DNA from 4 places in the Pantoea vagans genome. Region 4 is predicted to be linked to each of the others. Evidence: predicted binding sites of a transcription regulator. Region 4 holds the regulator's gene; each other region holds the start of a gene.
The links. Region 4 encodes CRP, which controls carbon source genes, mostly activating them, when cyclic AMP is high. Its sites were predicted from a motif close to ATGTGANNNNNNTCACAT; they were not measured.
Positions count from the first base shown of each region.

Region 1: a site for CRP is predicted at 3,941-3,958, ahead of udp (uridine phosphorylase). Genes of this name have one in related genera too.
Region 2: a site for CRP is predicted at 2,612-2,629, ahead of LK04_RS17050 (nucleoside-specific channel-forming protein Tsx). Genes of this name have one in related genera too.
Region 3: a site for CRP is predicted at 1,283-1,300, ahead of LK04_RS15195 (iron-containing alcohol dehydrogenase). Genes of this name have one in related genera too.

Region 1 is NZ_CP011427.1:3,876,436-3,884,560, reverse strand. Features, by position in the region: gene metR (HTH-type transcriptional regulator MetR) at 1-434, opposite strand, end outside; gene metE (5-methyltetrahydropteroyltriglutamate--homocysteine S-methyltransferase) at 640-2,910, shown strand; gene LK04_RS17975 (dienelactone hydrolase family protein) at 2,948-3,784, opposite strand; gene udp (uridine phosphorylase) at 4,071-4,832, shown strand; gene LK04_RS17965 (tetratricopeptide repeat protein) at 4,931-6,211, shown strand; gene rmuC (DNA recombination protein RmuC) at 6,328-7,839, shown strand; gene ubiE (bifunctional demethylmenaquinone methyltransferase/2-methoxy-6-polyprenyl-1,4-benzoquinol methylase UbiE) at 7,915-8,125, shown strand, end outside.
Region 2 is NZ_CP011427.1:3,663,193-3,671,317, forward strand. Features, by position in the region: gene LK04_RS17035 (helix-turn-helix domain-containing protein) at 1-284, opposite strand, end outside; gene LK04_RS17040 (response regulator) at 450-1,109, shown strand; gene LK04_RS17045 (sensor histidine kinase) at 1,106-2,464, shown strand; gene LK04_RS17050 (nucleoside-specific channel-forming protein Tsx) at 2,828-3,694, shown strand; gene yjdN (VOC family metalloprotein YjdN) at 3,826-4,257, opposite strand; gene LK04_RS17060 (LysR family transcriptional regulator) at 4,336-5,238, opposite strand; gene LK04_RS17065 (amidohydrolase) at 5,353-6,666, shown strand; gene LK04_RS17070 (M20 family metallopeptidase) at 6,663-8,108, shown strand.
Region 3 is NZ_CP011427.1:3,238,725-3,246,849, reverse strand. Features, by position in the region: gene LK04_RS15200 (dihydrodipicolinate synthase family protein) at 1-8, opposite strand, end outside; gene LK04_RS15195 (iron-containing alcohol dehydrogenase) at 26-1,174, opposite strand; gene dtnK (D-threonate kinase) at 1,364-2,635, shown strand; gene LK04_RS15185 (D-threonate 4-phosphate dehydrogenase) at 2,628-3,608, shown strand; gene LK04_RS15180 (DeoR/GlpR family DNA-binding transcription regulator) at 3,615-4,376, shown strand; gene speD (adenosylmethionine decarboxylase) at 4,507-5,316, opposite strand; gene speE (polyamine aminopropyltransferase) at 5,322-6,185, opposite strand; gene LK04_RS15165 (YacC family pilotin-like protein) at 6,295-6,642, opposite strand; gene cueO (multicopper oxidase CueO) at 6,820-8,125, shown strand, end outside.
Region 4 is NZ_CP011427.1:162,333-170,457, reverse strand. Features, by position in the region: gene tauB (taurine ABC transporter ATP-binding subunit) at 1-391, opposite strand, end outside; gene tauA (taurine ABC transporter substrate-binding protein) at 402-1,382, opposite strand; gene LK04_RS00755 (LacI family DNA-binding transcriptional regulator) at 1,615-2,595, shown strand; gene LK04_RS00750 (LysE family translocator) at 2,597-3,199, opposite strand; gene LK04_RS00745 (hydrolase) at 3,260-4,276, shown strand; gene LK04_RS00740 (YheU family protein) at 4,279-4,497, shown strand; gene LK04_RS00735 (phosphoribulokinase) at 4,559-5,428, shown strand; gene LK04_RS00730 (OsmC family protein) at 5,502-5,906, opposite strand; gene crp (cAMP-activated global transcriptional regulator CRP) at 6,195-6,827, shown strand; gene LK04_RS00720 (YccS/YhfK family putative transporter) at 6,886-8,125, shown strand, end outside.

The DNA of each region.
Region 1 (8,125 bases), 600 kb from region 4:
GAGGTCAACACCACATCCAGCTCCCCCTGCTGCAACGCTGGCTGGGGATCAAAAGTCACGCCAGATTTAAAATCCATCACCACTTGCGGCCAGCTCTTACGGAAATTACTCAAGGCGGGTGTCAGCCACTGAATACAACTGTGGCACTCAATGGCAATGCGCAGCGTGGTTTGATGTGGCTCGTGGCAATCCTGCAATGCCTGCTGAATCTGCGGCAAAATCTGCTCGGCCAACTGCAGCAAAATCTCACCCTGCGGCGTAAACCGCAACGGCTGGCTCTTGCGCACAAACAGGCGAAAGCCCAGCCGCTGTTCCAGGTCGCTGAACTGATGAGATAACGCCGATTGTGTCTGATGAAGCTGGGCGGCGGCGGCAGCTAAAGAGCCGGTATTCCGTAACGCCTGCAGCGTTCTCAGGTGTTTGAGTTCGATCATGAGAGTCCTTCACATCGAGATTGAACAGATTGCGCTTGAGGAACATACAGTACCCGCAGAAGATAGCGGTGTAAACATCTGGACGGCTAAACATCTCAAGCAAGCGATACGGCCACTCTCTTTTTGTCCAGTATAAGCCTTCAGCGGACCGCCATCATGCTTGCTGGATGAAGATAAAGGGTTCGCATCGTTTGGAGTACACCCAATGAGCATTCTGAACCACACACTCGGTTTCCCTCGCGTTGGTCTGCGTCGTGAACTCAAAAAAGCACTGGAAAGTTACTGGGCAGGCCTCAGCTCGCAACAAGCGCTACTGGCCGTAGGGAGTGAACTGCGGGCCCGACACTGGCAACAGCAAAAAGAGGCGGGCGTAGATTTATTGCCGGTCGGCGATTTCGCCTGGTACGATCACGTACTAAGTACTAGCCTGCTGCTCGGCAATGTGCCCGCACGCCACCAAAATCAAGACGGTTCTATCGATATCGACACCCTGTTCCGCATTAGTCGTGGTCGTGCGCCCAGCGGTGAGCCCGCGGCAGCGGCTGAAATGACCAAATGGTTCAACACCAACTATCACTACATGGTGCCCGAGTTCACCCAAGGTCAGCAGTTCAGGCTCAGCTGGACCCAACTGCTGGATGAAGTGGACGAAGCGCTGGCGCTGGGTCACAAGATTAAGCCTGTGTTGTTGGGGCCTGTCACTTATCTGTGGCTGGGCAAAGTCAAAGGTGAATCGTTTGATCGCCTGACACTGCTAAAAGAGATCCTGCCGGTTTACCAGCAAGTCCTGGCAGAGCTGAAAAAACGCCGTATCGAATGGGTGCAAATCGACGAACCTGCCCTGGCGCTGGAACTGCCGTCAGCGTGGCGTGATGCCTTCAAACCGGCCTACGCAGCGCTGCAAGGCAACGTCAAACTGCTGCTCACCACCTATTTCGACAGCATTGGTCAGAACCTTGATGTCATCAAAATCCTGCCCGTACAGGGCCTGCATGTTGACCTTGTGCAGGGTAAAGATGACATCCAACACATTCACCAACAGCTGCCCGCTGAATGGCTACTGTCCGTCGGCGTAATTAACGGTCGTAACGTCTGGCGTGCTGACCTGAGTCGCTGGTTTGAATGCCTGAAGCCGCTGGTGGGACTGCGCCAGCAGCTGTGGGTGGGTTCATCGTGCTCACTGCTACATAGCCCGATCGATTTGAGTGTGGAAACCCGGCTGGATGAGGAAGTGAAAAGCTGGTTTGCCTTTGCCCTGCAAAAGTGTGCTGAGCTGTCACTGCTGAGCAACGCGCTGAATAATGGAGATGCCGCTTCACTGGCGGCGTGGAGTGCACCGATTCGTGCCCGTGCTCACTCAACGCGTGTTCACAATGCCGCCGTCGAGGCGCGTCTGGCAAAAATTCAGGCTAAAGACGTGGAACGTCCGGGCCACTATCGTGAACGTGCCCAGGCACAGCGTCAGCGCTTCAACCTGCCAGCCTGGCCAACCACCACTATCGGCTCATTCCCGCAGACCACTGAAATCCGCGGCCTGCGTCTCGACTTCAAAAAAGGCAACATCGACAGCGGAAACTACCGCACGGGTATCGCGCAACACATCAAACAGGCAATTGCCGAACAAGAGCGGCTGGGGCTTGACGTGCTGGTACACGGTGAAGCGGAACGTAACGACATGGTTGAATACTTTGGCGAAAACCTTGATGGCTTCGTGTTCACGCAAAACGGCTGGGTACAAAGCTATGGATCGCGTTGCGTGAAACCACCGGTCATTATTGGCGACATCAGCCGTCCGCAAGCCATCACCGTTGAGTGGGCGCAGTATGCGCAGTCACTGACCGACAAACCGGTTAAAGGTATGCTCACCGGCCCCGTCACGATTCTGTGCTGGTCATTCCCGCGCGAGGACGTGACGCGTGAAACCATCGCCAAACAAATTGCGTTGGCGTTGCGTGATGAAGTGGAAGATTTGGAAACAGCCGGGATCGGCATCATCCAGATTGATGAACCGGCGCTGCGTGAAGGCCTGCCACTGCACCAGTCTGAATGGGCGGCCTATCTGAAATGGGCGGTTGATGCCTTCCGCCTCAACGCCGCGGTGGCGCAAAATGCGACCCAGATCCACACCCATATGTGTTACTGCGAGTTCAACGACATCATGGATGCGATTGACGCACTGGATGCCGATGTCATCACCATCGAAACTTCGCGTTCTGATATGGATCTGCTGGAGGCGTTTAAAGTGTTTGAATACCCGAACGAAATCGGCCCCGGCGTCTATGACATCCACTCTCCTAACGTGCCAAGTGTGGCCTGGATGGAAGACCTGCTCCGCAAAGCGGCGCTGAGTATCCCTGAAGAGCGTTTGTGGGTGAATCCTGATTGCGGTTTGAAAACCCGTGGCTGGACGGAGACGCGTCAGGCTCTGGCGAACATGGTCAAAGCGGCGCAAAACCTGCGGGGTGAAAAGGTTTAACAGGGGCATTTGGGGGCGCGAGTGCGCCCCTGACTGATCAGGCGTTGGGTGCTACGCCATACTGCTTAAACCACGCTAACATGCGCGCCCAGCCATCGGCGGCAGAATCGGCGTGATAGCTTGGTCGATAATCCGCGTTGAAAGCGTGGCCCGCTTCTGGGTAAACCACGATCTCTGCTTTGGCATTGGCTGCGTGCAGCGCCTGACGCATCTTATCAATGCTCTCCAGCGGGATACTTTCATCCTTACCGCCATACAAACCCAGTACCGGTGCGGTGAGATCCACTGCGACATCAATCGGATGCTTCTGCTGCTTCAGGGTTTTTTCACCTTCCAGGCGTCCATACCAGGCGGCGGCGGCACGTACCTGCGGATTGTGCGCGGCAAACAGCCAACTAATTCGTCCACCCCAGCAGAAACCGGTAATCGCCATGCGACGTATATCGCCATCATGACGTGCCGCCCAGTTAGCCACATGATCAAGATCCGACAGCACCTGCGAATCAGGCACTTTGCTCACCAACTCTTTAAACAAGGTGGGGATATCGCTGTAGTCACTTGGGTCGCCTTCACGGAAATAGAGTTCCGGCGCCACGGCCAGATAACCTTCCAGTGCCAGTCGGCGGCACAGATCGCGAATATGCTCGTGCACACCGAAAATCTCCTGCACCACCAGGACGACCGGTAGCGTCCCCTCATACACTTTCGGGCGCGCGTAATAAGCCGGAAGATTTTCGCCCTGGCTCGGCACCGATGTCTCACCGCTGTGAATCGTGTCACTGGAGGTAGTAATCGTACTGCTTGCGATGGGCTGAACCGCAGGGGCGAAACCACCGGCGGCAGATTTTTGTGCCATATTGTCTTCGGTTTTCATTGTTCTCTCCGTGCTAGCAAATGCGCAATCACGTAACTATAGCCTGCTTCAGGAGCCAGGCTGATGTAGGGTTGATGTGTTCTTCTTCTCTATTAACACTGCCAACCGAACGAACACAGCACCGCTTGTAGCAATTCAGAATTGCCAACTGCTAATGTGTGATGCATATCACATTATTATTTTCTGATAATGTAACTTTCATAATTTATAGTGAAATTAGTCACATATTTATGCCACTCGCTGACGTAGAGTGGCGCGCATATCCTCTCTCTATCAGGAGTCTGTTATGGCCCAGTCTGACGTTTTTCACCTTGGTATCACTAAAGCCGATCTGAAAGGAGCCACATTGGCTATCGTTCCCGGCGATCCAGAGCGCGTGAAAAAAATCGCAGCGCTGATGGATAACCCACAGCACCTCGCCTCGCACCGTGAATTCACCACTTACCTGGCGGAAGTGGATGGCAAGCCTGTGGTGGTGTGCTCAACCGGCATTGGCGGTCCGTCCACCTCTATCGCGGTGGAAGAGTTGGCGCAGTTGGGGGTGCGTACTTTCTTACGCGTCGGCACCACCGGTGCGATCCAGCCGAATATCAACGTCGGTGATGTGTTGGTTACCACTGCTTCAGTGCGTCTTGACGGGGCCAGCTTGCACTTCGCGCCGATGGAATTCCCGGCGGTGGCAGATTTCACCTGTACCACCGCGCTGGTGGCTGCAGCAGAAGCCTGTGGCGCTAAAACGCACATCGGTATTACCGCTTCTTCCGACACCTTCTATCCGGGCCAGGAACGCTACGATACCTTCTCAGGACGTGTGGTGAATCGCTTCCAGGGCTCAATGCAAGAGTGGCAGCAAATGGGCGTGCTCAACTATGAGATGGAATCCGCTACACTGTTAACCATGTGCGCCAGTCAGGGGCTGAGAGCGGGCATGGTGGCGGGTGTCATCGTTAACCGTACGCAAAAAGAGATCCCGGATGCGGCGACCATGAAACAGACCGAAAGTGATGCGGTGAAGATTGTAGTTGAAGCAGCGCGTCGCTTAATTTAGTGCGCAAGGCAAAGGATGATTCGAGACCGGACTTATAGGGATCTCAGCAATTGCCTGATTAAATTGCGCACAATTTCAGCTGATTCTGAGAACAAACTATGCGCAAAACGGTTTCTGCTCCTCGTCCTGCCCTGGTAAACCCTGCCGCTGCGGCGCAATCACGTATTGAAGGTGTTGCAGCGCGTTTTCGTCAGGCCATGGCGGCCTCTGATTTTCCCGTTGCATGCCGGTGCTGTGAAGAAGTGCTGCGCGTCATGCCCCACAACATGCAGGTGCTGAGCGACTATGCACTAACGCTGATGCGGATCGGGGATTACAAAAAATCCTACAAGACCTATCAAAAAATCTACCAGGCGCCAGCCGCGCAGCGTGCGCAGGCTTCTGAAACCTGGCTCGATGGCTTAACTGAAGTGTGTGGATGGCTGGGAAAACCGGAAGAAGTGGCCCGTTATGGCCGGGAATCGCTGGAAAAATCAGATGCGATTTTCCGCCAGGGCAACAAGGTGGCTTTTCCTGTGGGAACACCACCGCCGTATAATCCTGGCAGTCCCAACGAAAACATCATCTCTTTCAGCCTGTATGGTGGGCAGCCGCGCTATTGCGAAACGCTGATCAAAAATATCGACGTCGCCCGCGAGCTGTATCCCAGCTGGATCTGCCGGGTTTATCTCGACGATAGCGTGCCGCCGCATGTCTGGCAGCGTCTGAAGCAGCCCAATACCCAGCTGGTGGATATGTCGCACGAGAAAACCATTTTCCCGACGCTATGGCGCTTCCTGGTAATGGATGACCCCAGCGTCAAACGCTATATCGTGCGTGACGCGGACTCTTTGCTCTCTGAACGTGAAGTAGCGGCAGTGGATGCCTGGCTTGCCTCGCCTTACTGGTTCCACCATATGCGCGACTATTTCACCCATACCGAACTTTTGCTGGCGGGGATGTGGGGCGGCTGTCACGGCGTGTTCCACAACGTTGAGCAGCAGATGCGGGATTTTATTGTGCAGTACAGCGGCAGTGAACGTTTCACCGATCAGTACTTCCTCAAAGTGGCGCTGTGGCCGACGGTACGAGAAAGTGTGTTGAATCATGATGATTTGTTCCAGTTTCATCATGCACAGGCATGGCCCGCGCATCCGCCGATTCGCTGGCAGACCGACCGCTTCCATGTTGGCAGTAATGCCGGATTTTCCAGCATGGCGGGTAAAGTCGAAAACGTGACCGACGGCTGGCAGCAGATTGAGCTGACCTGTGATGGGCAAAGCTGGCGCTATCCCGCCAAGGTCAAAGACAGCGAATGGATGCTGCCAATGCCATTTTTCCTGATTGATGCATGGAAAGCGGGGGAATTGACGGTAAAAGCACTGCCAGTCAGTGACTGAAGCCAGTCAATCAAACCAACGCGCCTGCGACTCGAAACCGAAGGCGTAAATCGGTCTGGACATTTATACAGTAGCATTTTACCTTTTCCCCCAGCGAATCGATCCGCGGGGGAATTATGGATCAGCAACTTATCATCAGCGGCGCGCTGGCGCTGGCCGGATTGGGCATTGGCTGGATACTGGCCCAATTGCGCGCTGGTCAACAGCACGCCAGCTTCACCACCGAGCGGCGCCTGCTGGAAGAGGCGCAGCAGCGTCAGCAGCAACAGCATGAGTATCTGCAGCAGCAAATCCAGCAGCGCGAACAAGAGTTGCGCCAACTGCACGGTGCGCTCAGCGGAGCACAGGAAAGACTGCAACAGCTTGATTACTGGCGCGGTGAAAGCGAGCAGCTTAGCCGGGAGTTGCGTAATCAGCTGGAAGTGAACAGTGCGCAGGAAGCAGAATTGCGCGAAGTCACTATACGTCTGGAAGAGACGCGCTATGGCGCGGAGGAGAAGCAGCGCTTGCTGACCAACAGCGAGCAGCGTCTCAGCGCTCAGTTTGAAAATCTCGCCAATCGCATTTTTGAAAACAGCGGGCGTCGCGTTGATGAGCAAAATCGCCAAAGCCTCAACAGCCTGATTGGCCCGCTGCGCGAACAGCTGGATGGTTTTCGGCGTCAGGTACATGACAGCTTTGGCCAGGAAGCGCGTGAACGTCATACGCTGGCGCATGAAATCCGTCAGTTACAGCAGCTGAATGTGCAGATGGCACAGGAAGCGGTGAACCTGACCAAAGCATTAAAAGGCGATAACAAAATTCAGGGTAACTGGGGCGAAGTGGTATTGGCTCGGGTACTGGAAGCCTCAGGGCTGCGTGAAGGCCACGAGTATGAGTCGCAGGTCAGCGTGCAGCTGGAGCAGCAGGGCAGGATGCAACCGGATGTCATCGTGCGGCTGCCACAGGGCAAGGATGTGGTGATTGATGCCAAGATGACGTTGATCGCCTATGAACGCTATTTCAACGCGGAAGATGAAGCCACGCGCGAGCAGGCCATTCAGGAACACGTCAGCGCCATGCGTGGTCATATCCGCTTGCTGGGGCGAAAAGATTATCAACAATTGCCCGGTTTACGCTCTCTGGATTATGTGTTGATGTTTATTCCGGTTGAGCCGGCGTTCTTGTTAGCGATCGATCGCCAGCCAGAGCTGATCAGCGAAGCTCTGCAGCAAAACATCATGTTAGTCAGCCCAACAACCTTGCTGGTGGCGCTGCGTACCATCAACAACTTGTGGCGTTATGAGCATCAGAGCCGTAACGCCCAACGTATCGCCGACCGCGCTGCGCGGCTGTACGACAAGATGCGACTGTTTGTGGATGATATGAGTGGCATTGGTCACAACCTCGATAAAGCCCAGCAAAGTTACCAGCAGGCGATGAAGAAGCTGGCGGAAGGGCGCGGTAACCTGATTGCGCAAAGTGAGGCTTTCCGATCGCTCGGCGTGGAGATCAAACGGCCGATTAATCCTCAGTTGGTAGAGCAAGCGCAGCCGGAGGAGGCGGACGAGGATTGGGCCGATGACAGTGAGCCCGATGAAAAGCCAGCAGATTCTTCACCTGCTTCGCTGCGCCGCATCAACGAATAGCACGGTGGTCACGTGCTCGCGTAGCGTGACTCTGATACACTTCGGCAAGAATTGTTTGTGGAACAGGTAAACCCGATGGCAGATGAATCACAGCAGGAAACTACTCATTTTGGCTTTAAGACCGTCGCGAAAAGCGAAAAGGCCGATAAAGTCGCGGACGTGTTTCATTCCGTAGCGGCAAAATATGACCTGATGAACGATCTGATGTCGTTTGGCATCCATCGTGTCTGGAAGCGTTTTACGATTGACAGCAGCGGCGTGCGCCGTGGTCAACGTGTATTGGATC
Region 2 (8,125 bases), 810 kb from region 4:
TAATTTTTAAAGGTGCGGGTGTAGGCCTGTTGGGTATCAAACCCGTAGCTCATCGCCACCTGTAAAATCGCTTCATCACTGTTAATCAGCGTGAGCGCTGACTCAGTCAACCGGCGCTGGCGAATGTACTCTGCCAGAGAGAAGCCCGTGTGTTGACGGAACAGACGTTGTAGATGCCAGCGGGAGTATCCCGAGCGGCGTGCTACTTCATCCAGATGCAGATCGTGACCTAAGTTGTCTTCTATCCAGTCCAGCAAACTACGGATAAATTCGCTCTGATTCATGGGAACCTCCTGCTTCGACAATATGTCCAGTGCAGTCACTGTAGCGCGTTAAATTTATCCCTTAATTAGCAGAAAATTAGCGCAGAATTAGCAAGGAGGGAGAGCAGTGTAATTATCTACTAAGAATCCGAAGGTAAACTGCGTTCATCAGTCTGGGAGAACACTATGCGCGTGCTGCTGGTAGAAGATGATGAAATGATTGGCACCAACTTGCAGCAGGCGCTGGAAGCGGCGGGCTGGTCAGTGGACTGGGTGCGCGATGGCGTGTATGCCACCAATGCCTGGTCTGAGGGCGGCTATACCTGCGTATTGCTTGATTTAGGCTTGCCGCGTGAAGATGGCATCCACGTATTGAAACGTGCTCGCACCCGAGGCGATATGACGCCGGTGCTGGTACTGACAGCGCGTGACACCGTACAACAGCGTATTCAAGGCCTCGACAGCGGTGCCGATGACTATTTGCTCAAACCCTTTGATTTGCAAGAGGTACTGGCGCGCATGCGTGCAATCACCCGACGTCGTCACGGTGCGGCGGATTCCCTGTTAGGTAGCGGCGATGTGCAGCTGGATATGATGACGCGTGAGGTATTGTATAAAGGGCAACGCGAACAACTCACCGCCCGTGAATATGCGCTGCTGTATGCACTGCTGGAACGTCCCGGCGCGATTTTATCGCGTGAACAATTAGAAAACCGCATCTATGGCTGGGGAGAAGAAGTCACCAGTAACGCCGTTGATGTGCTGATCCACGGCATGCGCCGCAAGCTTGATAACGAAGTGATTCGTAACGTACGCGGCCTGGGCTGGCGAGTACCGGCAATATGAAACCTTTCACCTTTATGCGCTCCTTGCGTAACAAACTGCTGCTCACCCTGGTGCTGTTGCACCTGGCGATGATTGGCGGCGTCACCTGGTACTTCTACCACTGCTATGGCGACATGATGGGCACCATGAAGGACGATCAACTCGCGAAGATCGCCGATGCCTGGTCATCCAGCCAACGCATGCCCGCGCTAATGCCGATGGTGATGCAGCAAGAGAAGCTAAAAAGTACCTACATCGTGCAGTTGTGGGATGACCACAACCACCTGCGCGCCAGTTCCTGGCCTGCGTTACAGGCACCGCTCCAGCCCAAAAAAGGCTGGTCAGATTTGAAAGTGGGCGACTGCGGCGATGACTGTGAATGGCGTGTCTATACCCGCCCCGGTGAGTTAGGCAGTGAAATTGGCAATATTCAGGTGTTGCATAACATTGGCTACATGAAGAGCTTGATGGTGAAGCGGGTACTTTCCGCCATCATTCCGTTGATGCTAATGATGCCACTCTCGCTGCTGGTGATATGGTTAGTAGTTCGCGCGATTACCCGAGATTTACGCGTGGCGTCGCGGCAAATTGCCGCCCAGGAAACGCTGCACCCCCACGCGGTTTCACCCAACAGCCTGCCCGATGAAGTGCTGCCGCTGGTCGCGGCTTATAACTCGCTGCTGGATAAACTGCGTGCGGCCTGGTCTTCACAGCGTCAGTTCCTGGAAGATGCCGCGCATGAATTACGCACGCCGGTGACCGCCGTCACTCTCCAACTGGAAAATCTGCGTCAGCATATTCAACCGGGCGAGGCCAGCCGACAGTTTGACCAGTTGGAAGCGGGCGTCACGCGCACGCGCCACTTAGTTACGCAACTGCTCAACATCTCACGGCAGGAAGATCAGTCGGTAGTAGCCTCCGTCGAGACCATCGACATCGACGATCTGCTCAAAGAGAGTATTGAGCAACTGATGGTGGTGGCAGACAAACGCGGGATTGATATTGGCTTTAACGGCACGACGCATTACCGCCTGCACGCCAGCCGCTCCGATTTGCGCAGCCTGTTCGATAACCTGATAGGCAATGCCATGCTGCACACGCCAGAGGGCAGTCTGGTGGATGTGCTGTTACATCGCGTGGGCAATCACACCGTGGTGGATATCATCGATAATGGTCCAGGCATGCCGGAATCCTTTATTGAACGCGCCTTTGACCGCTTCACACGCTCGCCGGATGTGCAGGCACAAGGCAGCGGCTTGGGGTTATCCATTGTTCGTAGCGTGGCGCAAAAGCATCAAATGCAGGTGGCGCTGTCCAACTGTCATAATCCGCAAGGCGAGATTTCTGGCTTGCAGGTACGTGTGACCTTGCCTTGATTCGACGGTTGCTAACCTTTTCGGTAGAGCGCGGTCTTCAGGCCGCGCGATAAATCGCGCCACTCCCTCCTTTTCAACATCCCATCAAATTACCGCTGAACGCGACAACGTAATCGGTTGCGGGGTTCCGTTCGCAACACGCCTTTTTTGTGATCACAGTCACATTTCAGATGAATCAAAATGCAACACATTTTGACAAACGTGATCAAAATCTATTTCCTATCGCTCTGTTACAGGCACATTACGCGCACTTGAAAATTCGGCGATTCAGACCGTTTAAACCAACACACTGCCCATCCCCTGGGATCGATTTGACACGATCGCGGCGCATTCGCGGCGATCACAAGCATGTGGATAACAATAATGAAATTTAAAGCATTGATAGCAGGGGCCTTATTGGCCAGCAGCTGGACCGGCGCGGCACAAGCGGCAGACAGCGATCCGCAGTATCTTTCTGACTGGTGGCATCAGAGCGTAAACGTGGTGGGCAGCTATCACACGCGCTTCGGACCTCAGTTCAACAACGATGTGTATCTCGAATACGAAGCCTTTGCCAAAAAGGACTGGTTCGATTTCTACGGCTATGCCGACCTGACCAACTTCTTTGGCGCAGGCAACAGCAACGCAAACGGCATTTTCGACCACGGTTCGCCGCTGTTCATGGAAATTGAGCCGCGTTTCTCTATCGATAAACTGACCGGCACCAGCCTGGCATTTGGTCCGTTTAAAGAGTGGTACTTCGCGAACAACTATATCTATGACATGGGTCGCAACGCGTCACAGCGTCAAAACACCTGGTACATGGGTCTGGGTACCGATATTGATACCCACAGCGATATCGGCCTGTCACTGAACGTGTATGCCAAGTACCAGTGGCAGAACTATGGTGCGGCGAACGAAAACAGCTGGGATGGTTATCGCTTCAAGGTGAAATACTTTGTGCCGATTACCGATCTGTGGGGCGGTAAGCTGAGCTATATCGGCTTCACCAACTTCGACTGGGGCTCGGATCTGCGTGACGAAACCGGTCCATCGCGTACCAGCAACTCGATCGCCTCCAGCCACATCCTGTCGCTGAACTACGATCACTGGCACGTTTCTACCGTGGCGCGTTACTTCCACAACGGCGGACAGTGGGCGGATGGTCAGGAGCTGAACTTCGGCAACGGTCCGTTTGAAGTGAAATCAACCGGCTGGGGTTACTACCTGGTGGTGGGTTACAACTTCTGATTGCATGGACCAGGTCGCCATAAATGGCGACCCTACAACGATCGTGTGCGGTTTTCGTAGGGTGCGCATTTATGCGCACCTGGTAACATACACGCAATGAATTGTGCCGCCACGCATCTCAACAACACCTGTCAAATCTGTGGTTTATAGGCATTCACCATCCAGGGCACGCCAAACTTATCGGTGAACATGCCAAAGCCGTGCGCCCAGAAGGTCGGTTCCCACTTTTTCGTCACCTCTCCGCCTGCCGATAATGCATCAAACCACCGCTTGCCTTGTGCCTCATCCGGCGTTGATAAGCTCACGGAAAATCCTGCGTAATTCGCCTGCGGTGCGCCATCGCTCATCATCAGTTCGCCCTGCCCGATGCGCAGGTGCGCGTGCATTATCTGTTCGGGTGAGAACGTCATGCCAGATGGGCAGCCTTCATCTTCGACAGTTGTTTCGTCTGGCATATCGCCAAAGGTCATTTTGAACAGCAGTTCGCCGTCGGTCGCCTCAAGATAGAAGGCGATCGCCTCTTCGCAGCGGCCGTTGTAAAACACATAGGGAGTAATTTGCATGGTCAGTTCTCCAGAATTGGAACGTCCAGTGCAAGTGTAGTGCGCAATTTTTAATCAGATGGGAGCCAGGCCGCACTCTTACCTTTGTTGACAGTAACGCCGGAATAATTGCGCCATATAGGCACTCATCGGCGTCAGCGCGGTGTCTTTTCGCTGAATCAAATAGAACGTGGCTTTCGGCAGCGGATCGTCAAGATCGAGAGCGATTAACTGCCCGCCGTGGGTAGGATCTTCAATCACATCGCGCGAAATAATACTGACGAAATCGCTCTTCGCCACCAGACTGGTACAGGCCATAAAGGTCTCACAGGTGACGACGATCTTCGGTGCCATGCCGCGTTCACCAAACAAATCGTGCAACAGCCGGTAATAGCTGCCTTGCGGCGTCGGCATGGTCCAGTCACAGTGCTGCAACTCCGTGAGGGATCGCGCATGGGCCATGGGATGCCCTTTGCGCATCACCACCTGATATTCTCGCTGCATCAAGCGTTCAAAAATCAGTTCCTGATCCAGATGGTGTTGATCGTAGGTATTGATGGTGAAATCCAGCGCACCCTGTCGCAGTTCATGCACCATCGACACCAGTTGCCCCTCAACAATGCGCACCTTCACCAGCGGATATTCGCGATGAAACTGAGTGATCACCTGCGGCATGATGGTACGCGCGATACTGCCGCCCACACCAATATTGACCCGGCCACCGGCCAGTCCCAGGCGTTGCTGAATATCCTCCTGCGCCACGCGCAGCTCTTCCAGCACCAGACTGGCATGTCGAAAAAAGTTATCACCGATGTCAGTCAGCGTGACGCCTTGCTGACGCCGTTCGAACAGGCGCGCACCGAGCGCCAGCTCCAGTTCCTGGATCGCTTTGGTCAGTGCGGGCTGCGATAGCCCCGATAAGCGGCTGGCCGCCCGAATACTACCCTGGCGCGCCACGTCGACAAAGGCACGCAGCTGATGAAGTTTGAGGTTGGCAGGCATGATTTTTGTGATAACCGTTGTTTATCAGTGACAAGATATTCGCATCTTATGCGCACCAATACCATTGTGTAGATTCGGGTTAATGCATAAAAAACCAACACAAAGGATATGCCGATGAAAACCCTCTCCGACCTCGTCAACGCGCGGATACCGCAGATGCAAATCTGGCGTCGCGATCTGCACCAATTTGCCGAATCGGGCTGGCTGGAGTTCCGTACCGCGACCTTGGTCGCTGAAGAGCTGCATCGCCTTGGTTATCAGCTGAAGCTGGGCCGTGAAGTGATCGATGCTGATGCGCGTATGGGATTGCCCTCCGCCGAGGTGCTGGCGCAGCAAGAAGCCCGCGCGCTAGAACAAGGTGCGCTGCCGCAGTGGATCTCCCATTTCTCAGGCGGTTTCTGTGGCGTTGTCGCCACGCTGGAAACCGGTCGTCCCGGCCCAGTAATGGGCTTCCGGGTCGATATGGATGCACTGGACCAGAACGAAAGCCGTGATGCCGACCATATCCCGACCCGCGAGGGCTTTGCCTCCTGCAATGCCGGCATGATGCATGCCTGCGGTCACGACGGGCACACCACCATCGGACTGGCGCTGGCGGGCGTGTTGATGGAGATGAAAGATCAGCTCAGCGGCACCATCAAGATCATCTTCCAACCCGCCGAAGAAGGCGTGCGCGGTGCGAAAGCCATGGTCGCTGCAGGCGTGGTGGATGATGTGGATCTGTTTACCGCCATCCACCTTGGCACAGGCGTGCCCGCAGGCGAAATCGTTTGCGGCAGTGATAGCTTCCTCGCCACCACCAAACTGGATGTGAGTTTTACGGGTATCGGCGCACATGCAGGCGGTAAACCAGAAGAGGGCCGCAATGCCCTGCTCGCTGCCGCACAGGCTACGCTGGCATTGCATAATCTGCCGCAACACAGCGGCGGCGTGGCGCGCGTTAACGTCGGCGTATTACAGGCGGGCACCGGCCGTAACGTGGTACCGGATTGCGCGCTGATGAAAGTCGAAACCCGTGGCGTCAGCAATCAGGTTAACGACGATATCTATCAGCAGGCTTTGCGCGTCATCGCTGGCGCGGCGGCGATGTATGGCGTTGAGTACGATATCAAACTGATGGGCGGTGCTCGCAGCTGTACACCGAGCCAACCGTGGGTGGATTTCATCCACCAGCAGGCCGATGCGATGGGCATTTTCACCTCGGTCATTGATACCAAACAGCAGGCGGCAGGTTCAGAGGATGCCACCTACATGCTGGAGCGCGTGCAGCAGCGCGGCGGCCAGTCTTCGTATGTGATCTTCGGCTGCGATCTGGCAGCAGGCCATCACAACGCCAGATTCGATTTTGATGAAGCGATCATGGCCACCGCGGTGCAAACGCTGGCCACCCTGGCGCTGAATCAGGCGCAGTTTGGAGGCCAGCGATGAGCCATCACGACTTTATCGATCATTACATCAACGAGAATCAGCCGCGCTTTACTGCGCTCAGCGATGCCATCTGGGATGTGCCGGAAACCCGCTTTGAAGAGACGCAGTCTGCCGCCATTCTGGCTGATGCGCTGGAGCAGGAAGGTTTTCGCGTTGAACGCGGCGTCGGCAATATCGATACCGCTTTTATCGCCAGCATCGGCAACGGCAAGCCGGTGATTGCGATTCTGGGTGAGTTCGATGCACTGGCCGGTTTAAGCCAGCAATCGGGCTGCGCCACGCCACAACCGCTGGTCGAGAACGGCAACGGACACGGCTGCGGGCACAATTTATTAGGCACCGCCGGGCTGGCTGCCGCCTTTGCCATTAAAGCCTGGTGGGCGCAGAACGGTCAACGCGGCACATTGCGTTTTTATGGTTGTCCGGGCGAAGAAGGCGGTTCCGGCAAAACCTTTATGGTGCGTGAAGGACTGTTTGATGATGTCGATGCGGCTGTCACCTGGCATCCTGAAGGGTTCAGCGGCATGTTCAACCTCAGCACCCTTGCCAACATTCAGGCCGCGTTTCATTTCAAGGGCGTCGCCGCGCACGCCGCTAACTCCCCGCATCTGGGCCGCAGCGCCTTAGATGCCGTCACCCTGATGAATACCGGTGCCAACTTCTTACGCGAGCACATCGTGCAGGAAGCCCGCGTGCACTACGCCGTGACTAATACTGGCGGCGTCTCTCCCAATGTGGTGCAGGCCGATGCCGAAGTGCTGTATCTGATCCGCGCACCGGAACTCGATCAGGCCCAGGATATCTACCAGCGCGTCATCAACATCGCCAAAGGCGCGGCCCTGATGACGGACACCACCATGACGGTACGATTCGACAAAGCCTGCTCCAACTATGTGCCCAATCGTGCGCTGGAAGCCGTCATGGAGCGCAATTTGCATCAGTTTGGCCTGCCAGCTTACAGCGCGGATGAGCAGCAGTTTGCCGCCGAGATCCGTGCCACGCTGACCAAAGACGATCTGCGCAATGCGCGCCTGAATGCGGCACGCACCGGCGGTGAAGCGGGCGTGGCGTGGACAGAAGCGCTGGGTGACAAGATTTTGATGGATGAGGTGGCGCCGTACGCCGTCACGCGCGAGCTGCTGTACGGCTCAACCGATGTCGGCGATGTCAGTTGGGTCACGCCGACGGCACAGTGCTTCGCGCCCTGTTTTGCCTTCGGTACCCCGCTGCACACCTGGCAACTGGTGGCACAGGGCCGCACCTCTTTGGGTCACAAAGGCATGTGTCTGGCCGCCAAAGTGATGGCCGCCACCGCGCTGACCTTGTTACAGGACGAGGACGCGCTGGCACGCTGTCGTGAGGAGTTTCAGCGTGTGCGCCGCGAACAGCCTTATGTTTGCCCGATACCGGCAGACGTCACACCATCGAAGTTGTCATCCTGAAATAAGCGCGGTACTCC
Region 3 (8,125 bases), 1.2 Mb from region 4:
TTGCTCATGATTCCCTCATTAATCCTTAGTGATTCAAAGCCGGAAACAGCGTCAGGTAGACGTTTCTCACGTCATCGGCGCTGACTTTCATCGGCACATTCTTCATCAGACGCTGCACGTCGAGCGCGGCTTCAACCAGATACGGCAGATGATCTGGGCCAATGCCCAGTTCTTCCAGACTGGCCGGTAATTTGAGACGCTTCACCAGCGCGGCGAAATACTCCACCAGCGCGTGAGATTTGGCTTCTTCATCCAGTGTGGTATCGGCATCTGGCAGTAAATCGTAGGCTTGCGCGAATTTGCTCACCGCAGCAGGGCGGACGAAGCGCATGCAAGGGGCCAGCAGAATGGCATTCGCCACGCCGTGTGGCAGGTGATATTTGCCGCCCAGAGGATAAGACATTGCATGGACCAGATGCGTCCCGGCATGAGCAATGGACGCGCCGCCATAATAGGAGGCCCACAGCATATTGAGGCGCGCCTCAAGGTTGCCCGGCTCGGCAATGGTGGTCTCAAGACTGGCGAACAACTTTTTCATGCCGATCAGTGCATAGTTATCGCTTACCGGGTTGGACACGGTGGCGGTAAAGCACTCGATCAGATGGCACAACGCATCGATACCGGTTGAAGAGGCGATGTGTGGCGGCATGCTGGTGGTCAGCTCGGGGACCAGTGCGACATAATCTGGCAGCATCACCGGTGTGATAATGCCCACCTTAGTCTCTTTCTCAGGGATCGCCAGGATCGCATTAGGCGTGGCTTCCGATCCTGTACCCGCAGTGGTCGGGATCAACAGGGATGTGGTACGGGTTTGTGGTTTTTCACCGGCCAGCAGCGCATCCAGCGTGGGTGCGCCGTCAACGCACAGGATCGACAGCAGCTTTGCGACATCCAGTACGCTGCCTCCGCCGACGCCGATCACCAGGTCCACATCTGTAGAGGGCAACGCAGCAACAATGGCAGCAACATCATGCTGGCTCGGTTCTGGTGGGACGCTGTTTACAATGCTTAAACTGCTGATCTGCTGCTTCAGCTGCGCGATCAGCGTCTGAACCGCTGGAATGCCTTCAATATTCTTATCGGTTACCAGAAGCGCTTTTTCTTTACCTTGCAGCAAATAGCTAAGGTCATTAAGCGCCTGAAAGCCACTGATCACGGTGCTGTTGATATTCATTTCATACCCTTATTGCGGTTTTTTCGTACTGAATGATTAACTTTGCTCAATCAGTGCAGGTTCTGTCACTACAGTGCCTAAATTTATAGGGCAAATTGATTTCAAATAATTTGATCTTGCTCACATATAATCAATCATGATTGAATATAATCAATCTCAACACGGCGAGCTGCCGGTAGAGGAAAGAGAATGACTTCACAGCCATGGAAAACGCCAGTCTTAGTGATCGCCGATGATTTTACCGGGGCCAATGATGCCGGTAGCGGATTGGCGCGAGCGGGCGCAAAAGTGCATGTGCTGTTTGATAGCAGCACGCCACATGATGCCAACAGTGCGGATGTACTGGTGATCAGCACCGATAGCCGAGCGGTGAGCGCCGCAGATGCTGCGCATCGTACAACGCTTGCCGTACAGCAGCATCAGGCGATTGCCCAGGATGGTTGGCTGTTTAAAAAGATCGATTCCACACTGCGCGGCAATCCAGGCGCTGAAATTGAAGCGGCATTAACAGCCAGCGGGAAAACTCTGGCGTTGGTGGTGCCTGCGGTACCCAGGTTGGGACGCACCACCCGTCAGGGAGAGGTGTGGATCAATCAGCAGCGCCTGACCGATACCGAATTTGCCAGCGATCCTAAAACGCCCGTCACCAGTAGCCATGTGTTAACCCGGCTACAAATGCAGAGTGCAATGGCGGGCGAAACGCTCGATCTGGCCACCGTGCGCAGTGGTCAACTGGCACAGGTTCTCTCCACTAAGCAGGGCCTGGTGGTGGTGGATGCCGAACAGGATGCGGATATTGCGTTATTGATGGCGGCAGCAGCAACCTTGTCCATCAGACCGCTACTGGCGGGCGCATCGGGACTGGGCGACGCGCTGGGAGAGTATCTGGCTGCACGTCCGGCACGGCCGGTCTTAGCGGTGGTGGGGTCGATGAGTGCGATTGCCCAGCAGCAGATTGCCCGTCTCGGTACTCAGCGAGAGATCCGCATTATCGACATCGATATTCGCCAGCTGTTTGCGCAGCCCGCATGGCCGCAAGCTAACGTGTGGCAACAGGCCATGCAACAAGCAATAAGTGCCGGGGCGCATTGTGTAGTGCGCACCACACAGCATGCCGATCAGCGTCACGATATTGAACAGCTCTGCCAGCAGCATCAGGTTTCACGCCAGGAATTAGGTGAACGCATTTGCCAGTTCCTGGCACAGTTAACCAGCAAGGTATGCCGACATGGGTTGCCTGCCGGTTTGTATCTTTCTGGCGGCGACGTTGCCATTGCCGTAGCACAGGCGCTGGGCGCCAGCGGTTTCCAGATTCAGGGCTTGGTGGCAGGCTGTGTGCCGCACGGGGTTCTGCTTAATAGCGAATTACACCTGCCGGTGATGACCAAAGCGGGTGGCTTTGGCGACGAAAACACCCTGGTAGAAGCCATCCGTTTCATTGAGGAGAAGTCGAGTGAATAAAATTATTGCGGTGACCATGGGCGATCCGGCGGGCATCAGCCCGGAGATCATCATTAAAGCGTTAGCAGAAGGCGAGCTGGCGGGTATTCCCGCGGTGGTGATCGGCTGCGCCAGCACGCTGCGTCGGGTGATGGGATTGAACATTACGCCGCAGGCTGAACTGCGCGTGCTGGATCAAGTGAAAGATGCGCATTTTGCACCCGGCATTATTAACGTGATTGACGAACCTCTGGCAAATCCTGAAGCCCTTAAGCCAGGTGTCGTGCAGAAAGAAGCGGGCGATTTGGCCTGGCGATGTGTGAAGCGTGCCACTGAACTGGCGCTGGCGGGTGACGTCCATGCGATTGCCACAGCACCGCTGAATAAAGAAGCGCTGCACTCAGCAGGGCATATTTATCCGGGGCACACTGAGCTGTTGGCGCAACTCACCAACACCAAAAATTACGCGATGGTGCTGTACACCGATCACCTCAAGGTGATTCACGTGACCACCCACATTGCGCTGCGTAAGTTCCTCGACACCCTGAATGGCGAACGTATTCAGACGGTAATTGGTATGGCGGATAGTTTCCTGCGCCGCGTCGGCTTTGACAATCCTCGTATTGCCGTGGCCGGTGTGAATCCGCATGCAGGTGAGAACGGTCTGTTTGGTGATGAAGAGATCACTACCGTCGCGCCGGCAATCAAAGTGATGAAAGAGAAGGGGATTGATGTCTATGGCCCTTGCCCGCCGGATACCGTGTTCCTGCAGTGTCAGCAGGGGCAGTACGATATGGTGGTGGCGATGTATCACGATCAAGGTCATATCCCACTGAAACTATTAGGCTTTTATGACGGCGTCAACATCACTGCGGGATTGCCTTTTATCCGTACTTCGGCGGACCATGGCACGGCGTTTGATATCGCCTGGACAGGTAAAGCGAACTCTGCGAGCATGGCGATCTCCATTAAACTCGCGATGCAGCTAGCATAGGGAAATATGAAGGGACAAAGCCGTCTCGACCAGATTATGGACTATTTGAAAAGTCATAATCTGGTCACTGTAGAACAGCTGGTGAGTGCGATTTCTGCCTCGCCTGCGACGATCCGCCGCGATCTGATCAAGCTCGACAAGGAAGGCGTCATTAGCCGCAGCCATGGCGGTGTGACGCTTAATCGCTTCATTCCTGCTCAGCCCACCACGCTGGAGAAGATGCAGCGTAATCTGGCTGAGAAGCAAGCCATCGCGCAGTTTGCCGCCAGCTATGTCAAGACGGGCGATTCTGTGGTGCTGGATGCGGGCACCACCATGCTGGAGCTGGCGCGTCAATTGACCCATCTGCAGTTGCGCGTCATCACCGCAGACCTGCATATCGCGTTATTCCTGTCTGAATTTAAGCAGATTGAAACCACCATTATTGGTGGCCGTATTGATGATTCCAGCCAGTCTTGCATTGGGGAACACGGTCGCCGTCTGTTACGCAGTATCAATCCGGATATCGCTTTTGTCAGCTGTAACTCGTGGAGTATCGAACGCGGTATTACCACGCCGACGGAAGATAAAGCCGGGCTGAAGATGGATCTGCTGGCCAATGCACGTCGCCGGATTTTGCTGGCGGATAGCAGTAAGTATGGCTCCTGGTCGCTGTATTGCGCCGCGCCGATTGATAGCCTGACCGATGTGGTGACCGATGCCCGTCTGGATGAAGTGGTGTGCCGCGATCTGCGCGAGCGCGGGATAGGGCTGCAACTGACTGCCTGACTATTTCCCTCACCCTAACCCTCTCCCGCAAGCGGGCGAGGGGACCGCCCGCAGAACATGCCAAATTTCACACGTTTTACTCCCTCTCCCATTGAGAGAGGGCGGGGTGAGGGTATTAGCACCCACCGAACTACAACAGCTTCAACCCCGTCGCCGGAATATTGCGGCCGTAATAAATCTCGCGCATCTCTTTCCACAGCAGATTGGTAATCCGCTTGTGTTCCTGCGGACTCAGCTCTTCAGGCTTGGTGTTGAACAGATAATATTTCAGGTCAAATTCCTTCAGCAACATCTTGGTGTGGAAGATATTTTCCTGATAAACGTTCACATCCACCATGTCGTACATTGCCTTCATATCTTCGGACATAAAGTTCTGAATCGAATTGATCTCATGGTCGATGAAGTGCTTAACGCCGTTCACATCGCGGGTAAAACCGCGTACGCGATAATCAATAGTGACGATGTCAGATTCCAGCTGGTGTATCAGGTAATTCAACGCTTTGAGCGGTGAAATCACGCCACAAGTGGAGACTTCGATATCGGCGCGGAAAGTACATAAACCCCCTTCAGGATGACTTTCCGGATAGGTGTGTACGCAGATATGGCTTTTATCTAAGTGCGCTACCACCGAATTGGGCAACGGACCTGGGATTTCTGATTGATCAATATCCTGCGGGTTGATCGGCTCCTCACTCACCAAAATCGTGACGCTGGCTCCCTGAGGTTCATAATCCTGACGCGCAATATTCAACACGTTGGCACCAATAATCGAACAGGTCTCCGTCAGGATTTCCGTGAGGCGGTTGGCATTGTATTGCTCATCAATATACGCGATATAACCATCACGCTCGGCTTCGCTGTTGGCGTAGCAAATATCGTAAATACAAAAACTCAGGCTTTTCGTCAGATTATTGAAGCCGTGTAGTTTCAGCTTTTGCAATTTCGTCACTCCTCACACGACAAAGCATTCAGCAGGTACTGCGGCAGGGCGAAGCTACCGACATGAATCGCAGGATTGTAGTAACGGCAGCGCAGGTCCGCATCGTCCAAGCGCGATTGCAAAGTGGCTGCATCCCACTGGCGCTGGGTTTCGTTGTCCGTGGCCCAGGCGAAGGTCATGATGCCGCCATAATAAGTAGGGATCGCCGCCTGATAAAAACTGACGTCTGAGAAGTAGTGGCTGAGTTTACGATGGCTGTTAATGGCTTCTTCTTGTTGCAGGAAGCAGACCCCATTTTGCGCGACGAAGATGCCGCCTGGATTTAAGGCATTTTTACAGCCCGCATAGAACTCGGAGGTGAACAGACTCTCACCTGGCCCAATAGGATCGGTGCAGTCAGAGATAATGACGTCGAACTTCTCTTCGGTCTGATTAACGAAATTGACGCCATCATCAATCACCAGGTTCAATCGCGTATCGTCAAAAGCCCCTGCGCTGTGATTCGGCAGGTACTCTTTGCAGAAACTCACCACGCCCGCATCGATTTCCACCATGGTGATCTGTTCAACCGATGAGTGGCGTGAAACTTCACGCAGCATAGCACCGTCGCCACCGCCAATAATCAGCACACGTTTTGCTTTGCCGTGCGCCAGAATCGGCACGTGGGTCATCATTTCGTGGTAGATGAACTCATCGCGTTCGGTGGTTTGCACCACGCCATCCAGCGCCATCACTCGCCCAAAGGCGGCATTTTCAAAGATCACCAGATCCTGATGCGCGGTCTTATCGCGATAAAGCAGTTTATCTACCGTGAAATACTGTCCAAATCCGGCATGAAGCGTCTCATACCACATTTCATTTTGGGCCATGATGGGGCTCTCCTCTAATGTCATCGCCATGAAAATGGAACAAAAAAGGATAGCGAATTATGACCGTGGTTGCACGGTCAAATCTTCAGCAGGAGAGCGGTGTAGTGGGCTATTTGACGTAAGCGAGCAGACTCAGCGAATCACGCGCCAGCGACTTACATTTCTTGTCGTTGGTGATGGCGATACCGCTCAAATCTTTATAGCTCTCTTCGCCGAGGGATTTCATATTGTAGTTACTGTAGTTGCTCAGATCCCAACGGTTCTGCTGGGCGAAAAACACCAGTGCTTTACGAATCTGCGCATCCGGTAAATCCTGATAACCGCAATCATTCTTCAGGTAGACAAACACCGCGGTGAGGTCAGCCAGATCTTCTGCTTCGGATTCGCTCAGCGCAAAACTGGTGGAGGAGAAGCCAAGGAGTCCCGCCAGCAGCAGGATCTTGATGCTTTTCGTCATAATCATTCTCAACAAGGGACAATTTATTGACGTTAGCACAGTTATTGCAGGGATTCCGCTAAATTTGCCGAAATGGGCCATTCCCACGGTTTTTATCAGTGCATTCTGTTTCAGGGCTTGACCCTCCCACAGGGGAAAGGTTTACGCTGTGCCCTTATTCACGACAAGGATAAGAATATGCAACGTCGTCATTTTCTAAAGTTGACCGCTGCGCTCAGCGCTGCGGGTGCGCTGCCGCTGTGGAGTCGCTCGCTAATGGCGGCTACGCGCCCGCTCTTACCGATTCCCTCTATTTTACAGCCTGATGCCCACGGGCAGTACACGCTCACGGCGATGAGCGGCACCAGCCAATGGAACGGCAAAGCGGTCCCCACCTGGGGCTACAACGGTAATCTGCTTGGTCCAGCACTGCGCTTGCAGCGTGAGAAAGCGGTGACCGTCAATATTCATAACCGCCTGGCTGAAGGCACCACGGTGCACTGGCATGGGCTGGAAATACCCGGCGACGTGGATGGCGGCCCGCAGGCGGTGATCGCGCCTGGTGCATCACGACAAGTGACTTTCACCCCAGACCAGCCCGCCGCAACGTGCTGGTTCCATCCCCATCAGCATGGCAAAACCGGCTATCAGGTGGCGCAAGGATTAGCGGGCTTGGTGCTGCTCGAGGATGAAGACTCTGGCAAATTGCGCCTGCCGATGCAGTGGGGCGAAGACGATGTCCCGTTGATTTTCCAGGACAAACAATTGACCAAAGATGGCGCTCGCATCGATTATCAACTCGATATCATGCGTGCGGCGGTGGGCTGGTTTGGCGACATGATGCTGACCAACGGCGTGCAGTATCCGCAGCAGGCAGTGCCGCGCGGCTGGTTACGTCTGCGGTTACTCAATGGTTGTAATGCGCGATCGCTGGATATCGCCACCAGCGATCGCCGTGCAATGTATGTCATTGCCAGCGATGGTGGGTTACTGGCGGAGCCGGTGAAGGTTGACCACCTGCCGTTGCTGCCGGGTGAGCGCTTTGAAGTGATGATTGATACTTCCGATGGCAAAACCTTCGATATGGTGACGCTGCCGGTGACACAAATGGGTATGACGCTGGCCCCGTTTGATCAGCCTTTGCCGCTGGTGCAGATCTTGCCACTGCGCGTGATGGCGAGCGGTTCCCTGCCGGATAAGCTGGTGGATCTGCCGCCATTACCTTCAGCCGAAGGGGTGCAAAACCGCTGGCTGCAGCTGATGATGGACCCGCAGTTGGATCAACAAGGGATGCAGGCGTTGATGGATCGTTACGGCCATAAAGCCATGGGCGACATGAAGATGGACCATGGCAGCATGGACATGGGTGACGGCGCGATGAAAATGGACCATGGCAGTATGGACATGAGTGGCGGCGCGATGAAGATGGACCATGGCAGTAAGCCGATGGACCACGGCAGCGAGAGCAAAACCGCTGGATACGATTTCCATAACGGCAATAAAA
Region 4 (8,125 bases):
CAGAGAGCTGCCAGATAAAACGCTTTTCTGCCCCTTCCAGTCCCACTTTGCGGATCAAACGTCGGGCGATAGCGCGGCGCTCGGCTTTCGCCATTCCCGCCAGTTGTAAACCAAAGGCCACGTTATCGATGACGTTACGCCACGGCAGCAATCCCTCGTTCTGGAATACCACGCCGCGCTCGGCACCAGGCCCGTTCACCGCTTTGCCATCCAGCGTAATGCTGCCCGACTCCAGCGGCAGAAAACCGGCAATCAGATTGAGCAGTGTGGTTTTTCCGCAACCAGAAGGCCCCAGCACCACCAGCAGGTCGCGTTGGTCGAGCTGCAAATTGATATCTTGCAGCGCGGGTTGTCCGGCGTAACGCGCATTCAGGTTGGTGATGCTGAGCATAAAACCTCCGTTACTTCGCTAAGGGTGCAACAAAGCGAGTGGTGACGTAGCTGCTGTAGTCGCTGGCGGCATCCGGCACTTTGCCCTGCTCTTTCAGGAAGTGCGCGGTGTCGACAATTGCCTTGTTCACGGGTTTACCCAACTGTTCGAGCTGTTGTTGCGCGGTCAGGTAGGTATTGCCTTTCACCAGCACCGGCACATCGCTCTCCGGCACGCCGCTTAAGCGTGACAGCTTGCTCAGGTTGTCTGGCTGCTTGAGCCACTGATCGGGATTGGCGATATACGCCTGTTGTGCGTCAATCGCGCTGCGGGCGAAGGCGGTGACGATCTCAGGATGCTGTTGCGCGAAGTCTTTGCGCACCACCCAGACATCCAGCGTCGGTGAGCCCCATTTGCCCACCTGAGAAGAGTCGGTCAACACCGTGCCGTCTTTTTCCAGCTCATTCACCGCAGGAGACCAGACATAGGCACCATCGATGTCACCGCGTTTCCACGCGGCAATAATGGCGGGCGGTTGCAGGTTCACTAACTGCACCTGTGATGGCTTGATGCCCCAATGTTTGAGCGCAGACAGCAGGCTGTAATGCGTTGTGGAGATGAAAGGCACCGCAATGCGTTTGCCAATCAGATCTTTAGGTTGGGTGATGGATTTCTTGACCACCAGCGCTTCGGAATTGCCGAGCTGAGAGGCCAACAAAAAGGCTTCAATCGGCAGCTGTTGCGTGGCTGCCACGGCCAGCGGACTCGAACCGATATTGCCAATCTGCACATCGCCCGAGGCCAATGCGCGCAGCACGCTGGCACCGCTATCAAATTTACGCCAGTCAACGGTTGCGCCACTCTCTTTGGCAAAGGTGTTATCGGCTTGCGCCACTTTGGCCGGCTCTGCCGAAGTTTGATACGCCACCGTCACGTTAACCGCTTGCGCCTGAAAAGCCATCAGGGCGAATGCTGCTGCCACTGCTGTTATTGTTTTTTTCACTGCCATCATCGTTCACCCCAATGTTATGTCGTGACGGCAGTTTCTCCAGTGCGGGTAATTTCATAAAGGAATTAAAAATTATCCCTAATGAAAATCTGTTCTTAGATCAACATCGGGCAAAGCTATGCGGAATACGCAATTGCAAAGAAGGCGTAAAGACAGAAATATGTCACGCGCTCACATCCTGACTGTGTTATTGATAGGCTCCTGATTTTACAACCCTGTTGCCGGTACTGAATCCATGTCGATTGAGAAAGTTGCGCATCTCGCTGGCGTATCAAAAGCCACGGTATCACGGGTGTTAAATCATCATCCCGGTGTGCGACCGGACACGCGTGAGAAGGTGCTGGCGGCCATTGAGCATTGCGACTACCAACCCAATCTGCTGGCGCGTCAGCTGCGTACCGCGCAAAGCCATATGTTACTGGTGTTAATTTCAGACATCACTAATCCCTTCTGTTCGCGCGTGGTGCAAGGCATTGAAGCTGAAGCCGAGGCACAGGGTTATCACATCCTGTTGTGCAATTCGGCCTCGCAGTTACCCCGGGAAGCCGCTTACCTGGCGTTGCTGAGTGGTAAAGTGGTGGATGGCGTGATCACCATGGACGCTGCCGCCTGCCTACAGGAGCTGAAAGGTATGATTGGTGATGCGCCCTGGGTGCAGTGCGCGGAATACGATCCGTCGATCCCGGCCTCCAGCGTCACCATCGATAATAAAGAAGCCGCCTTTGAAACTGTGCGTTACCTGGCCAGTAAAGGCCGTCGCCGCATTGCGTTGGTGAATTGCGATATGCGCTACCTCTATTCCCATCAGCGAGAGAGTGGCTACCGTGAGGCGCTGGAGCAGTTAGAACTGAGCTGGGGCGCCGTGGCCTATGCTGAAAACATTTCGTGCGAGTCGGGAAGCGCTGCGCTGCGGGAGTTGTTGTTGCACCCGGAACGGCCAGACGCGGTGTTTGCGGTGTCGGATGTGCTGGCCGTCGGTGTGATCCATGCCGCGCTGGAGGCCGGATTGCGCGTGCCGGAAGATCTGGCTGTGGTGGGATTTGATGGTATTCCGTTTACCAGCAGCCTCAACCCGCCGCTGACGACCATTGAACAACCGATGAACCGGCTGGGGGCGCGCAGTGTTCAGCTGTTACTGAATCGCATCCGCCAGCCGCAAAGTGAGGTGGTGCGCGAGGTGTTACCCTGGAAGCGCGTTGAACGCGCCTCCAGCTGACTTAACGCCAAATCAACAGCACGCAGGCGGCCGTCAATACTCCCATGGCGAGGTTGAAGATTTTCCACGCGCGCGGGCTGCGCAGCAGGCGGCCAATCATCGAACCAAACCCCATCCAGATTACGCCGGATACCACGTTGACCAGTGCCATGCCGATGCTGATGGCTATCACCGAATGCAGGTAAGCATCGCCTGCGAGGCTGAAGCTGGCGACCGCACCCAATGCCATCAACCAGGCTTTAGGGTTGATCAGTTGCAGCAATCCGCCCTGCCAGAATGGCATCTGCTTCACGCTGGCGTCTTCCGTTTCCAGCTTCTCGTACTCCGCAGTCGCGATTTTCCACGCCAGCCACAGTAAATAGAGACTACCAGCAATCTTCAGCACCAGATGCAGAGAAGGATAAAGCAGGATGAGACCGCCGATGCCAAATGCCACCATCAGCAACATGACTTGCATGCCAATCATGATACCAATGAGCAACGGAATGGTGCGCAGGAAGCCAAAATTAGCACCTGAGGCAGTAAGTAACATATTATTGGGGCCTGGCGTGATGGCAGCGACCCAAAGAAAGCCCAACATTGATAAAAAAAGACTCAGTTCCATGTATATTCGGGTGCTCCTCACCCAGTAAAGCGGACAACCCATCGAAGCTATCAGCGACTTATGCATCAGACAAGCCTTTACCCAAGCTATTTTGATCGCCCCGACGGCGAGCGCTTTACACCGCTGCGCGGATTCAGTAACGCGCATCTACAAACACTGCTGCCGCGCATTCTGCGTCGGCGCGTAACCTTACGCCCGCACTGGCAGCGCCTTGACCTGCCGGACGGCGATTTTGTTGATCTCGCGTGGAGCGAAGATCCCGCGCAGGCGCGCCATAAACCCCGCATGGTGATGTTCCACGGCCTGGAAGGCAGCTTCCGCAGCCCCTACGCTCACGGCCTGATGCAGGCCTGCCAGGCACGCGGATGGCTGGCAGTGGTGATGCACTTCCGGGGTTGCAGTGGCGAGCCCAATCGCCTGCAGCGCATTTATCATTCCGGTGAAACCGAAGACGCCACCTTTTTCCTGCACTGGCTCCAGCGCGAATGGGGTACGGTTCCGACGGCAGCGGTGGGCGTTTCACTCGGGGGGAATATGCTGGCCTATTTGCTGGGCATGCAGGGCAACAATGCTCTGGTTGATGCCGCCGTTGCGATTTCAGCTCCCTTTGCCCTTGAACCCTGTAGCGAAAAGCTGGATGCCGGCTTCTCGCGCTTCTATCAGCACTATTTGCTCACTAAGCTGAAACAGAACGCCACGCGTAAACTGCTGGCCTGGCCCGGCACGCTGCCGGTGGAACTGAGCCAGCTGCGCGCCTTTCGCCGCATTCGTGAGTTCGATGATGCGATTACCGCACGCGCGCACGGTTTTCTGGATGCCAATGACTATTATCGACGTGCCAGCGCCATGCCGCTGCTCAGCGGCGTACGCAAGCCGTTGCTGGTCATTCACGCCAAAGACGACCCATTTATGACCGATGCAGTGATACCGCAACCAGAACAGCTGTCACCCTCCATTGAATATCAGCTGACGCAACAAGGCGGTCATGTTGGTTTTGTTGGCGGCACCTTGCTGAAGCCGAAAATGTGGCTGGAACAGCGTGTACCTGACTGGCTTTCAACCTATCTGGATGTGTGATCGTGATTATTCCCTGGCAAGAACTTGAAGTGACAACGCTGGAAAACCTGATTGAAACTTTCGTGTTACGTGAAGGTACCGATTACGGCGAGCAGGAGCGCAGCCTGGCGCAGAAGGTGGCCGATGTGCGCCGCCAACTGGAACGCGGCGAAGTCGTGCTGGTGTGGTCTGAACTGCATGAATCAGTGAATATCATGCCTGCGCGAGATTTTCGCGGTTAATGCACCGCGCGGCAATTCGTGGTAACAATGCTCATCGCCGGACCTCACAGGGAGTTCTGTTATGTCAGCCAGGCATCCAATCATTGCCGTTACCGGTTCCAGCGGAGCCGGTACCACCACCACCAGCCTCGCCTTCCGTAAAATATTCCAGCAGTTGGATCTGCACGCTGCGGAAGTGGAAGGTGACAGCTTCCATCGCTACACCCGTCCAGAGATGGACATGGCGATCCGTAAAGCGCGCGATCTGGGTCGTCACATTAGCTACTTTGGCCCCGAAGCCAATGACTTTGGTTTATTAGAGCAGACGTTCAAGCACTACGGAAAAACCGGTCAGGGCGAATCGCGCAAGTATTTGCACACCTATGATGAAGCGGTGCCGTGGAATCAGGTGCCGGGCACCTTTACGCCGTGGCAGCCGCTGCCGGACAACACCGATGTGCTGTTCTATGAAGGGTTACACGGCGGTGTGGTGACCCAACCGCACAACGTGGCAGAGCATGTGGATCTGCTGGTGGGTGTGGTGCCGATTGTGAACCTGGAGTGGATTCAAAAGCTGGTGCGCGACACCAGCGAACGTGGGCATTCTCGTGAAGCGGTGATGGATTCCGTGGTGCGTTCGATGGAGGACTATATCAACTACATCACGCCGCAGTTCTCTCGCACCCACATCAACTTCCAGCGCGTGCCGACCGTGGATACCTCCAACCCGTTTGCCGCACGTGAGATCCCTTCGCTCGACGAAAGTTTTGTGGTGATCCATTTCCGTGGTCTGGAGGGGATTGCCTACCCTTACCTGCTGGCAATGATTCAGGGCTCGTTCATTTCACACATGAATACGCTGGTGGTGCCGGGGGGCAAAATGGGGCTGGCGATGGAATTGATCATGACACCGCTGGTGCAACGGCTGATAGAAGGTAAACGGATTGAATAATCCAGAATTTCTGTAGCGGCACGATGTATGGCGTGCATCACACCGCGCGATAAATCGCGCCGCTACAGTAGAATTACAGCTCTACCACTTCATAGCTGTGGGTGATTTCCACGCCTTTGCCCAGCATGATCGCTACTGAACAGTACTTCTCAGCGGAGAGATCAACCGCGCGGGCCACGGCTTTATCACTCAACGCTTTGCCGCTGACAATAAAATGCAGGTTGATGTGGGTAAAAATACGTGGCGCTTCTTCACGGCGTTCAGAGGTGAGCTTCACCTCGCAATCGGCCACATCATTACGGCCCTTTTGCAGGATAGACACCACGTCAATCGCGCTACAGCCGCCCGCCGCCATCAGAACCATCTCCATTGGACTCGGCGCTTTATCCCCTGAATTACCGTCCATTAATACCTGATGGCCAGATGAGGATTCTCCGAGAAAGGTTAACCCCTCCACCCATTTCACTCGTGCCTGCATTATTCTTTCTCCTGAAGTGGCTATTTTGCCGCCAGAGTACGCTTTCAGTTGATAAACAGCAATCCAGACTCTTCCGCCTGTTGCTGAAGCGAGACAACAGAAGACAGCTTGCAAAAGCTGTGCTACAAACAGTGCTGAAAATATTTTCGTCGTAACAGACGAAGGCGGGAAGAATCAAAAGCGTAGCTTAAGAATCACCCGGAAATAAAACGCTCGACGATTACACCGCCTGACAGGGAAAACTGCCCCCTGTGCTTTGGGCACGATTACAATAGAGGATAATAGCGAATGGTTCTCGGCAAACCGCAAACAGACCCTACACTCGAATGGTTCCTGTCCCATTGCCATATTCACAAATATCCGTCAAAGAGCACGCTCATCCATCAGGGTGAGAAAGCGGAAACGCTGTACTACATCGTGAAAGGTTCCGTTGCGGTTCTGATCAAAGATGAAGAAGGCAAAGAGATGATCCTCTCCTACCTCAATCAGGGAGATTTCATCGGCGAACTCGGCCTGTTTGAAGAAGGTCAGGAACGTAGTGCCTGGGTACGTGCCAAAACTGCCTGCGAAGTGGCTGAAATTTCCTACAAAAAATTCCGTCAGCTGATTCAGGTAAACCCGGATATTTTGATGCGACTCTCGTCGCAAATGGCGCGTCGTCTGCAAATCACCTCCGAGAAAGTGGGCAACCTTGCCTTCCTCGATGTGACGGGCCGTATCGCGCAAACACTGCTTAATCTGGCCAAACAGCCAGATGCGATGACTCACCCAGACGGGATGCAGATTAAAATCACCCGTCAGGAGATTGGTCAGATCGTGGGTTGCTCACGCGAAACCGTGGGGCGCATCCTGAAAATGCTGGAAGATCAGAACCTGATCTCCGCACACGGTAAAACCATCGTCGTTTACGGCACCCGCTAATTTCTTATCACCCACGGCGTGATGGCAACATCGCGCCGTTTTTGTTTGCGATGAGCTGATGTGGCGCCGAATCATCTATCATCCTGAGGTCAACTACGCCCTGCGGCAAACGCTGGTGCTGTGCCTGCCTGTGGCACTTGGCTGGCTGTTTGGCGATCTGCAAAAAGGCCTGTTGTTCTCATTAGTGCCTGCCTGCTGCAACATGGCCGGTCTGGATACCCCGCATAAACGCTTCTTCAAACGTCTGATTGTCGGCGGTTCGCTGTTTGCCATCGGCAGTTTTTCGATCCAGTTGCTCACGGATTATCAGATTCCGCTGCCGCTCATTCTGTTTGTGCTGCCGCTGCTGATTGGTGTCACCGGCGAAATCAGCCCGTTGCATGGCCGCTTGCTGCCAGCCACCCTGATCGCCGCCATCTTTAGCCTCAGCCTGGTTGGAAGGATGCCGGTCTGGGTGCCGCCGCTGCTGTATATCGGCGGTACGTTCTGGTACGGCCTGTTTAACTGGTTTTGGTTCTGGCTGTGGAAAGAGCAGCCGATGCGTGAAACCCTGAGCCTGCTGTATCGCGAACTGGCAGATTACTGTGATGCGAAATACACGCTGCTGACGCAACTCACCGATCCTGAAAAAGCGTTACCGCCGCTACTGGCACGCCAGCAAAAAGCCGTCGATCTGATCACCACCTGTTATCAGCAGATGCATATGCTCTCGGCCAGCCGCGATAACAGCCATAAGCGTCTGACGCGAGCGTTTCAGGTGGCGTTGGATTTACAGGAACACATTTCGGTGAGCCTGCATCAGCCGGAAGAGGTGCAAAAGCTGGTCGAGCAGAGCCACGCTGAGGCGGTGATCCGTTGGAATGCGAAAACCATCTCCGCGCGCCTGCGCATCCTCGCCGATGCGATTCTCTATCATCAGTTGCCGGAGCGCTTCCATATGGAGAAGCCACTCGGGGCGCTGGAAAAAATCGCGCGCCAGCACCCAGATAATCCGGTCGGCAACTTCTGTTACTACCACTTCAGCCGTATCGCACGCGTCTTACGCACGCAGAAGCCGTTGTACACGCGTGACCTGATGGCGGATCGTCAGCGCCGTCTGCCGTTCTTCCCCGCGTTGCGCAGCTATCTGTCATTGAAATCTGCCGCTTTACGCACCGCCGCACGCATCTCGGTGATGCTAATGTTCGGCAGCGCAGTCGCGCTGTTCTTCAACATTCCTAAGCCCTACTGGATTCTGATGACCATCATGTTTGTCAGTCAGAATGGCTACAGCGCCACGCGGGTGCGCATTCAGCACC